Regions from separate parts of the Pseudomonas sp. NFACC46-3 genome, predicted to be linked through region 1. Evidence: riboswitches for the same ligand, from Rfam matches in the RefSeq annotation. Region 1 holds a riboswitch; the other holds the start of a gene.
What was found. Region 1 has a riboswitch for cobalamin ahead of cobW (cobalamin biosynthesis protein CobW). Riboswitches for the same ligand answer to the same signal wherever they lie in the genome.

Region 1 (5,330 bases):
CGATGATTACCGCCTGGGTGCGACGCTTGGCCTGGGCGCCCTCACCCGGGTCGTTGACGATGAACGGATAGATGTTCGGTAGCGGCCCCAGCAGCGCGTCCGGCCAGCAACTATCCGAGAGCCCGACGCCCTTGCCCGGCAGCCACTCAAGGTTGCCGTGCTTGCCGACGTGAATCACTCCGTGGACGCCGTAGGTGTGACGCAGCCAGAAATAAAACGCCAGGTAACCGTGGGGCGGCACCAGGTCCGGGTCGTGGTACACCGCGCTCGGATCGACCTGATAACCCCGGGCCGGCTGGATACCGACGAACGTCAGGCCCAGGCGCAGGCCGGCGACCATCAGGCGGCCGTCACGGAACATCGGATCGTTCTCGGGCGTACCCCAACGCTCCAGCACCGCTTGGCGATTGGCCTCGGGCAGCGCGTCGAACATGGCCTGATAGGCATCGAGGGCCAGGCTCTGGTGACATGGCCGCAGGTCGAGGCTGTCCAGGTCGTTGCTGACACCACCGAGCAACTGCTGGATCAACGCGGTACCGCTCCCAGGCAAATCAGGTGGCAGCGGATACCCCTCGGCCTGCATGGCCCGCAGGATATTCAACGCCGCTGCCGGGGTGTCCAGGCCGACGCCATTGCCGATGCGCCCATCCCGGGTCGGGTAGTTGGCGAGGATCAACGCCACACGTTTTTCTGCGTTGGGCAAACGCGCCAATGTTGTCCAGCGCCGCGCCAGCTCGGCGACAAAATCCATGCGTTCAGGCACAGCCCGATAACAGACCACGTCGCTCTGGCTGCGCTCGCTGCGCCAGGCCAGGTCCTTGAAGCTGATCGGGCGGCTGATGATCCGCCCGTCCAGCTCCGGCAAGGCAATGTGCATCGCCAGGTCTCGCGGACCCAGGCCCTGCTCGCTGGCGCGCCAGCCCGGTTCGTTGTCCTGGGCGCAGATCGCCTGGATCACCGCAATGTTGCGACGGAACGGTCGCAGGTGCGGCGCTTCCGGGCTGGATTGGGCGAAGCCGGTGGTATTGAGGATCACCCCGGCCTCCACCGCGTCCAGCCAGTCTTCGACCAGCGCCAGGCAACCGGGCTCCTTGAGGCTCGCCACGGCAATCGGCAACGGATTGAGCCCCGCCGCTTGCAGGCGCTGACAAAACACGTCGATGAACGCGGTGTTCGCCGCTTGCAAGTGGGAGCGATAAAACAGCACCGCCGCCACCGGTTGTCCGGCCTGCCAGTCGGCTTGCCAATCGTCGAGGCTGGCGTTGGTTTTCGCCGGGTGATAGATGGCCGTGCGTGGCAGGACTTGCGGTTCGGCCCACGGATAATCGCGGCCGAACCATTGGCTGCCCAGGTTGTGAAACAGGTCCAGGGCATTGCCCAGCCCGCCCTGGCGCAAGAACTGCCAGAGCCGATCGCGGTCCTCGAAGGGCACGTTGCTCAGGTCGCTGAGTTCCGGGTCCGGACGATCATCCCCCGGCACCAGGATCAGCTTCACCCCCCGCCCGGCCAGTTCCATCAGGCGCTCGATGCCGTAGCGCCAATAGCCGATGCCGCCGTGCAGCGACAACAGGATGACCTTGGCGTGGCGCAGCACGTCTTCGAAATACAGATCCACCGAGGCATGGTTCTGCACCTGCATCGGGTTGGCGAGGCGAAACTGCGGATAATCGCCCGGCAACTGCTTTGCCGCTTCGGCCAGCAGCGCCAGGCTGGAATCGCCGCTGCACAGGATCACCAGCTCGGCGGGGGTTTGCCCCAGGTCGGCAATGTTGTCATCCGACACGAAACCGCCGGGCTGGGTCCTGAGCAGGTGCATGGCTTAGGCGCCGAGGGCGGCGCGCAACTGCGCTTCGAGCAGCGCGGCGTCGAGCGCCTGGCCGATCAGCACCAGGCGGGTGACCCGCGCTTCCTCAGCGCCCCATTGGCGGTCGAAATGCTTGTCGAAACGCGTCCCGACGCCCTGGATCAGAAGGCGCATCGGCTTGTTCGGGATCGCCGCGAAACCCTTGACCCGCAGTACGCCGTGCTGGACCACCAGTTGCGTCAGCGCGTCGAGCAACAGGCTTTCGTCGGCCTGGGGCAGCTCGATGGAGATAGAATCGAAGGCATCATGATCGTGGTCGTCATCGTCGCCGTCATGGTGGTGATCGTGATGGCTGTGGCGGCCGTCGATGTGTTCTTCGGAACCGGCGCCCAGGCCGATCAGTACGTCCAGCGGCAGGCGACCGCTGCTGGCTTCGATGACCTTGACCGCCGGCGGCAGCTCTTCGGCGACTTCCAGGCGAACCTTGGCCAGGTCTTCAGGGCTGATCAGGTCAGCCTTGTTGAGGATCACCAGGTCGGCGCTCGCCAGCTGGTCGGCGAACAGTTCGTGCAGCGGCGATTCGTGGTCCAGGTTCGGGTCGAGTTTGCGCATGGCATCGACCTGGTCCGGGAAGGCCGCGAAGGTACCCGCGGCCACGGCCGGACTGTCGACCACGGTGATCACTGCGTCGACGGTGCAGGCGCTGCGGATTTCCGGCCATTGGAAGGCCTGGACCAGCGGCTTGGGCAAGGCCAGGCCGGAGGTTTCGATGAGGATATGGTCGAGGTCGCCACGCCGGGCCACCAGTTCGCGCATCACCGGGAAGAATTCTTCCTGCACCGTGCAGCACAGGCAGCCGTTGGCCAGTTCATAGACGCGGCCGTTGGCTTCTTCTTCGGTACAGCCGATGGAGCACTGCTTGAGGATCTCGCCGTCGATGCCCAGTTCGCCGAACTCGTTGACGATCACGGCGATGCGCCGGCCCTGGGCGTTGTCGAGCATGTGACGCAGCAAGGTGGTCTTACCCGAGCCGAGGAAGCCGGTGACGATGGTGACGGGGAGTTTGGCCAGTGTTTTCATCGGATGCCCTTTGGCAAGGTGGCGGGCAAACGGGACGACAACCGCTGGCACAGGCGCGCGCGGAAGATTTCGCCACCGGATCACCCCGCCCGGTTGTAGTGAGAATCTGTGTCGAGGCAGGTCTCCTGGCTGACGGCGGGCCAATCTTTCGACTGGCAATTGCTGCGCCTTCCCGTGCGCCCGTTTAAATAAGGGCATGCACAGTGGCCTTGCAGAAACAGCACCGTTCACAGTTGCGGGGGCAGCCGCGGCTTGGACCGCGTTCCCTTCTTAGCTCCGGCACGTGCCGAAGAACCTCGAAGGCGCAAGGCTACGCAGGGTGTGGGGGCGGGTCAATCTCCGCAAGTAAGATGCAGGATGCTGTTGTGGCGAGGGAGCTTGCTCCCGCTCGGTTGCGCAGCGACCGTAAAGAGCCGGGGGCCGCTGCGCTGCCCAGCGGGAGCAAGCTCCCTCGCCACAACAGCCCGCTCGTCGGCCCTTGTACATTGACGCCCCGCCCCTCCCCATGCTCTCCTGTGCGCCTAGTTACGGGTGCCCTTCACAGGGTGAAACGGGAAACCGGTGAATCGTGCGCTTTACTCCAAGGCCACGTCAGTCCGGTGCTGCCCCCGCAACGGTAAGCGAGCGAAGCGTCTGAACCACTGTGTCCCAGGACATGGGAAGGTGACGCTTGCAGGCCAGGCGCAAGCCCCGCCCCTCGCGAGCCCGGAGACCGGCCCATGACTCATGCACCAACAACCCGCGGTGGGCGGGCGCTGTTCGAATCCTGGCGGGCCTTCGCCTGGGGTTTCATTGCGCTCGAATCACCCACTGAACAAGAACAGAGGGAAGCGCCATGTCGACCATCAGCAGCACCGCCCGCACCGCCAGTAGCACCACCACCCTGAGCCAACGCCTGAGCGCCGCGATCTTCGCTTCGATCCTGGGTGCGAGCCTGGTCTATTTTGCCGGGTTCTCTCACATCGAAGCGGTCCACAACGCCGCCCACGATACCCGTCACAGCGCCGCATTCCCTTGCCATTGAGACCTGACGCCATGATCAAGCGTATCGCGCAGACCGCTGGTTTCAGCGGCTTGCTGGCCGCCCTGCTGCTGACCCTGCTGCAAAGTTTCTGGGTATCGCCGCTGATTCTCCAGGCGGAAACCTTCGAGAAGGCCCCGGCGACCGAGGTCCATGAACACGCCGACGGGGCGGCTCATACCCATGATGCCGAGGCCTGGGAGCCGGAAGACGGTTGGCAGCGCGTGCTGTCCACCACTGGCGGCAACCTGGTGGTCGCCGTGGGTTTTGCCCTGATGCTGGCGGGCCTGTACACCTTGCGTGCGCCGACTCGCACGTCCCAAGGCCTGCTCTGGGGCCTGGCCGGTTATGCCACTTTCGTCTTGGCGCCGACGCTTGGCCTGCCGCCGGAACTGCCTGGTACCGCAGCGGCCGACCTGGCCCAACGGCAGATGTGGTGGATCGGCACCGCGGCGTCCACGGCGGTGGGCATCGCCCTGATCGCCTTCGGCAAGCATTGGCTGCTCAAGTTGCTGGGCGTGGCGACGTTGCTGGTGCCCCATGTCATCGGTGCACCGCAGCCTGAAGTCCACTCGATGCTGGCGCCCGAAGCGCTTGAAACGCAATTCAAGATCGCCTCGCAAGTGACCAACGTCGCGTTCTGGCTGGCCCTGGGCCTGATCAGCACATGGCTGTTTCGCCGTGACGGCCAAGCCCGCCACGACGCATGAGCAACGGGCCGATACTGGTGGTCGGCCTTGGCTGCCAACGCGGTTGCCCGGCCAGCACGCTGCGGGCCTTGCTCGACGAAACGCTGCAGGCCCACGGCATCGAACTTCATCGGGTACGGGCCCTGGCCAGTATCGACCTCAAGCGTGACGAACCAGGACTGCTGGATCTGGCCGGGCAACTGGCCCTGCCGCTGACCTGCTTCAGTGTCGAACAGTTGGCCGGCTACGAGCAGCGGCTCAGTCACCGCTCCGAGATCGCCTTCCAACGAACCGGTTGCTACGGCATCGCCGAAAGCGCCGCCCTGGCCTTGGCCGACCAATTGGGCACGACGCCCGCGACGCTGCTGATTACTCGCCAAAAAGGGCCCAAGAGCACGTTGGCATTGGCGGTCGTGGCGTAAATCCCGATAATCGGCGCCCAGGATCATGAGCGATCTTCATCTGGGCGACGCTCACCCACCTTTCACAGGAGCCGGTCATGACCGTTTACTTCATCGGCGCCGGCCCCGGCGACCCGGATCTCATTACCGTCAAAGGCCAGCGACTGATCCGCCACTGCGCGGTGATCATCTACGCCGGTTCCCTGGTACCAACCGCCGTCCTTGAAGGCCATTGTGCCGAACGGGTGATCAACAGCGCCCAGCTGCATCTGGAACAGATCATCGAATTGATCAAGAGCGCCCATCTCAATGGCCAGGACGTGGCCCGGGTGCAT
Region 2 (5,330 bases), on a different contig from region 1:
GCGTTGGTTTCGGCCACCAGCACATCGCCATTGGGCAACACATAGAGCCAGCGCGGATGGTCCAGCCCTTCGGCGAAGGCGACCACTTGCAGGCCTGGGGCCGGGGTGGGTTTGGCGCCGCTGGCCCAGCCGACGGCTTCGGCGATGTTGACGGTAGGCACCAGGGTCTTGTTCGGTTCAGGCAGCTTCGGCGCGGGACCGGTGCCGTCGGACACTTGCAGGGTGGACGACTCGCCACAAGCGACAAGCCCGGCGGCAAGGGCGACGATCAGGAGATGGGGTGGCTTGAGCATGCTGGCTTCCCTATGAATGCATGGAGTTATTCATAGAGAAGCGTAGACGCACGGATGGTTCAAACTGCACGCGAAACCCTGTGGGAGCGAGCTTGCTCGCGATGACGGCGTGACAGTCAAGATAGATGTTGCCAGGCGTACCGCTATCGCGAGCAAGCTCCCACAGTTCTTGAATGAGTCAGCCGTGGGCCTGTTTGAACAGCACGGCGATGCCGGGGTGATAGAAGCCGGCTTCATTGCGCAACTTGCGGTAGGCGTAAGGGAAATACCAGGCCACGGCGCAGGTGTTTTCCTTTTGCAGGTCGTCGATCATGTCCTGCAGTTCTTCGGGCGTGGCGCTCTGCTGGGCTTTTTGCGGCGAGACGAACAGGCAACCCAGCTTCAGGTCGCTGGCATAGCTGATGCGCTTGGCATCGCTGGCGGCTTCCTGCAGCGGCTGGGTCAGGTTCAGGTTGCTGACCTTGGGCCAGCGTTGGGTGGCCTGGATGAAGGTGCGCTCCTCGGTACTGGCGATAAACAGATCGGCGCTGACATTGCGTTCGCCTTCTTCATTCTGTTTGCGGGTCGGGGCATCCTGCAGCGTGACCATCTCGGCCATCCAGGCCGCGGCCGACAGCAGGCCCAGGTTGGCCCGTTCATCGAACCAGTAAGGCGTGTCGTTATCGCCGCGCACGGCGTTGTAGCGGTCGATACAGTCAAACCAACGTTCCAGCACCGGACGCAGGAATTCCAGTTTTGGATTGCTGATGATCATGCCTTGCATACATTGCCCTCTTGTTCTTGTGATATCGGGTCGTGATGCCGCTTTGATATCACTTCCCTCAGCGTGACACAAGATTGACGTCATTCCATTGATCCCGGCCAATAAACAGCGCTGGACCCGTGGCGGCTTTAATTGACGCTCCACCCCCAACCCTCTAACCTTCGCCGCTTGTTTCAGGTGCTCTGTGGCCGTGGCCGACAGAGTGAAACAGGGAAGCCGGTGAGTGCACACGAACCCGGCGCTGCCCCCGCAACGGTAAATGAGTCAAGGTTGCCTACAGGCCACTGTGTCCATGGACATGGGAAGGCGCGCAGCCCGGCATCACGCCGCTCATGAGCCCGGAGACCGGCCTGATTCATCCAACGGCATCACGGTGGGCGATGCCAGGCTTGTTGCCGTCTTTTTTTGTGCCCGCCCGCCGTTATCCAAGCCCAACGGAGAGCTCCCCCATGACCGACACCCCGGATCGCGACGAACGCCACCTGGCGCGCATGCTGCGCAAGAAAGCCGTGATCGACGAGCGCATCGCCAACTCGCCGAACGAGTGTGGCCTGCTGCTGGTGCTGACCGGCAACGGCAAGGGCAAGAGCAGTTCGGCGTTCGGCATGCTCGCCCGGGCCATGGGCCACGGCATGCAGTGTGGTGTGGTGCAGTTCATCAAGGGGCGCAACAGCACGGGCGAAGAACTGTTTTTCCGCCGCTTCCCGGAGCAGGTGCGTTTTCATGTCATGGGCGAAGGCTTCACCTGGGAAACCCAGGACCGCCAGCGCGACATCGCCGCCGCCGAAGCGGCCTGGGCGGTATCGCGCCAGTTGCTCGACGATCCTTCCGTTGGCCTGGTGGTGCTCGATGAACTCAATATCGCCCTCAAGCACGGTTACCTCGACCTCGATCAGGTCCTCAGCGATCTCCAGGCCCGCCCGCCAATGCAACACGTGGTGGTGACCGGTCGTGGCGCCAAGCCGGAAATGATCGAACTGGCCGACACCGTCACCGAGATGGGCATGGTCAAGCACGCGTTCCAGGCCGGCATCAAGGCGCAGAAAGGCGTCGAGCTGTGAGTGACACGTCCATGACGAGTCGCCATTGCCCGGCGGTGCTGATCGCCGCTCCGGCTTCGGGGCAAGGCAAGACCACCGTCACCGCCGCCCTGGCCCGTTTGCATCGCAACCAGGGGCGCAAGGTGCGCGTCTTCAAGTGTGGCCCGGACTTTCTCGATCCGATGATTCTCGAGCGGGCCAGCGGCGCGCCGGTCTATCAGTTGGACATGTGGATGGTCGGCGAGCAGGAAAGTCGTCGGTTGTTGTGGGAAGCCGCCGCCGAAGCAGACCTGATCCTGATCGAAGGGGTGATGGGGTTGTTCGACGGCACCCCGTCCAGCGCCGACCTGGCGCGGCATTTTGGTGTACCGGTGCTGGCGGTGATCGATGGCACGGCCATGGCCCAGACCTTCGGCGCCCTGGCCCTGGGCCTGGCCCGGTATCAGCCGGACTTGCCGTTCGCCGGGGTCTTGGCCAACCGCGTTGGCACCTTGCGCCACGCGCAGTTGCTCGAAGGCAGCCTGACCGAAGGCCTGCGCTGGTACGGCGCGCTGTCCCGGGAAACCGGCATCGAGTTGCCCAGCCGCCACCTCGGGCTGGTCCAGGCCAGCGAGTTGAATGACCTCGACCTGCGCCTCGACGCGGCAGCAGAGGCCTTGGCCGGCAGTTGCGAAGTGGCGCTGCCGCCAGCGGTGGAGTTTGCCGCGCCTGAGGTGATCACCGTTGAGCCGTGGCTCGCCGGGGTGCGCATCGCCGTGGCCCGGGACGAAGCGTTTGCCTTCACCTATGGCGCCAGCCTCGATCTGCTGCGGGCCATGGGCGCGCAGTTGAGCTTCTTTTCGCCGATCCATGACAGCGAACTGCCCGAGGCTGACAGCCTTTACCTGCCCGGCGGTTATCCAGAGCTGCACCACGTTGCGTTGGCCCGGAACACGCCGATGCTGGCGGCGATCCGTGCCCACCATGCAGCCGGCAAACCGTTGCTCGCCGAATGTGGCGGCATGTTGTATCTGCTCGATTCATTGACCGATGTCGAAGGCGTGCGTGCCGAGCTGCTGGGCTTGCTCGCGGGTGATGCGCAGATGCAAAAGCGTCTGGCGGCCTTGGCGCTGCAATCGGTGGACTTGCCGGAAGGCATCTTGCGTGGGCATACCTATCATCATTCGCTGACCAGCACCGAACTTGAACCGATTGCCCGTGGCCATAGCCCCAACGGCGGACGTGGGGCAGAAGCGGTGTTCCGGCAGGGGCGGATGACGGCTTCCTATGTTCATTTTTATTTTCCGTCGAATCCGAGGGCGATTGCCGCGCTGTTTGCGCCTGACCTTGAGGCCGCGAAAAGGCCATGACCGACAACGCTTTCTCCCAGGTCGAACGCGACGCAATCTACCGCGCCATCGCCGAGCGCCGTGACATGCGCCACTTCAGCGGCGGCACGGTCGAACCGGCCTTGCTGCGCCGGCTGCTGGAAGCCGCGCACCAGGCCCCCAGCGTCGGCCTGATGCAACCTTGGCGGTTTATCCGCATCAGTGACCGCGCCTTGCGCGGGAACATCCAGCAGTTGGTGGAAGAAGAACGCATCCGCACCGCCGAGGCCCTCGGCGAGCGCAGCGATGAATTCATGAAGCTCAAGGTCGAAGGCATCAACGACTGCGCCGAGGTGCTGGTGGCGGCGTTGATGGAGGATCGCGAGCGGCACATCTTCGGTCGCCGGACCTTGCCGGAAATGGACCTGGCCTCGCTGTCCTGCGCGATCCAGAACCTGTGGCTGGCGGCCCGCGCCGAAGGCCTGGGGATGGGCTGGGTGTCGTTGTTCGATCCCCAGGCCCTGGCCGATCTGCTGGGCCTGCCAGCGGGCGCCAAGCCGTTGGCGATACTCTGCCTGGGTCCGGTCGAGGCTTTTTACCCGGCGCCGATGCTCGCCCTGGAAGGCTGGGCGCAACCGCGTTCGCTGAATGAACTGCTCTATGAAAACCAGTGGGGCGTGCGCCCATGAGTGTGGCCTTGCTCACGGTCGCCGCGGTGGCGCTGGACGCGCTGCTGGGCGAGCCCCGGCGCGGGCATCCGCTGGTGGCGTTCGGCGGTTTTGCCTCGCGGATCGAACAACGTTTCAACTCCGGTGGGCGCGGCTGGCGCAGCCATGGGGTGACGGCGTGGATCATCGCCGTGGTGCCGTTGACCTTGCTCGCCACGGCCCTGTCTTGGGCGCCCATGGTTGGCTGGCTGGTGGAGATCCTCGCGCTGTACTGCGCCCTCGGCCTGCGCAGCCTCGGCGAACATGTCGAACCGGTGGCCCAGGCGCTGCGCAGTGGCGATCTGGACGAAGCGCGCCTGCGTGTCGGCTACCTGGTCAGCCGCGAAACCCGCGAGCTGGACGAAACCGCCGTGGCCCGCGCCGCCACCGAGTCGGTGCTGGAGAACGGCAGCGACGCGGTGTTCGCCGCGCTGTTCTGGTTCGCCGTGGCCGGCGCGCCCGGTGTGGTGTTGTACCGCCTGAGCAATACCCTCGATGCCATGTGGGGTTATCGCAACGAGCGTTTCGAGCGCTTCGGCTGGGCGGCGGCAAAGATTGACGATGTGCTCAACTACATTCCGGCGCGCCTGGTGGCGTTGACCTACGCGCTGCTCGGCAAGACCCGCCTGGCGCTCAAGTGCTGGCGCAGCCAGGGCCCGACCTGGGACAGCCCCAACGCCGGGCCGGTCATGGCCGCCGGTGCCGGTGCGCTGGGTGTGGAGTTGGGCGGGGCGGCGATTTATCACGGTGAACTGCACCGACGTCCGCCGCTGGGCGAAGGCGTGCCGGCGAGCGCGGACTCCATTGATCGCGGCTGGCAATTGGTCCAGCGCGGCGTATGGTTATGGCTGCTGATTCTCTGCCTGGGAGCTGAGTTTTATGCTTGAGCACGGTGGACGCCTGCGTAACGCAGCCCGGCAATACGGCATCGCCGAGGCTGACTGGCTGGATTTGTCCAGCGGCCTGGCGCCTTGGCCGTTCGAGGTTCCGGCGATTCCCCTGCGGGCCTGGGCGCGCCTGCCGGAAACCGATGACGGGCTGGAACAGGCCGCCTGCGACTACTACGGTGCGTTGGATGTGTTGCCGGTGGCCGGTTCGCAAATGGCCATCCAGCTGTTGCCGCGCCTGCGCCGGGCCGGCAAGGTCGGTGTCTTGTCGCCGTGTTACGCCGAGCACGCCGAAGCCTGGCGCCGCAGCGGCTACATCGTGCGCGAAGTGCT

Region 2: linked by a shared signal. The riboswitch ahead of cobO (cob(I)yrinic acid a,c-diamide adenosyltransferase) and the one ahead of cobW (cobalamin biosynthesis protein CobW) in region 1 are both predicted to bind cobalamin.

What each region holds. Positions count from the first base shown of each region.
Region 1 is NZ_FOTH01000001.1:640,679-646,008, forward strand. Features, by position in the region: gene cobN (cobaltochelatase subunit CobN) at 1-1,816, opposite strand, end outside; gene cobW (cobalamin biosynthesis protein CobW) at 1,820-2,884, opposite strand; cobalamin riboswitch at 2,982-3,198, opposite strand; cobalamin riboswitch at 3,397-3,620, shown strand; gene BM300_RS02650 (CbtB domain-containing protein) at 3,720-3,908, shown strand; gene BM300_RS02655 (CbtA family protein) at 3,920-4,615, shown strand; gene BM300_RS02660 (cobalamin biosynthesis protein) at 4,612-5,016, shown strand; gene cobM (precorrin-4 C(11)-methyltransferase) at 5,094-5,330, shown strand, end outside.
Region 2 is NZ_FOTH01000003.1:34,238-39,567, reverse strand. Features, by position in the region: gene BM300_RS05695 (PQQ-dependent sugar dehydrogenase) at 1-293, opposite strand, end outside; gene BM300_RS05690 (hypothetical protein) at 472-1,056, opposite strand; cobalamin riboswitch at 1,215-1,425, shown strand; gene cobO (cob(I)yrinic acid a,c-diamide adenosyltransferase) at 1,506-2,117, shown strand; gene BM300_RS05680 (cobyrinic acid a,c-diamide synthase CobB) at 2,129-3,445, shown strand; gene bluB (5,6-dimethylbenzimidazole synthase) at 3,442-4,092, shown strand; gene cbiB (adenosylcobinamide-phosphate synthase CbiB) at 4,089-4,997, shown strand; gene cobD (threonine-phosphate decarboxylase CobD) at 4,990-5,330, shown strand, end outside.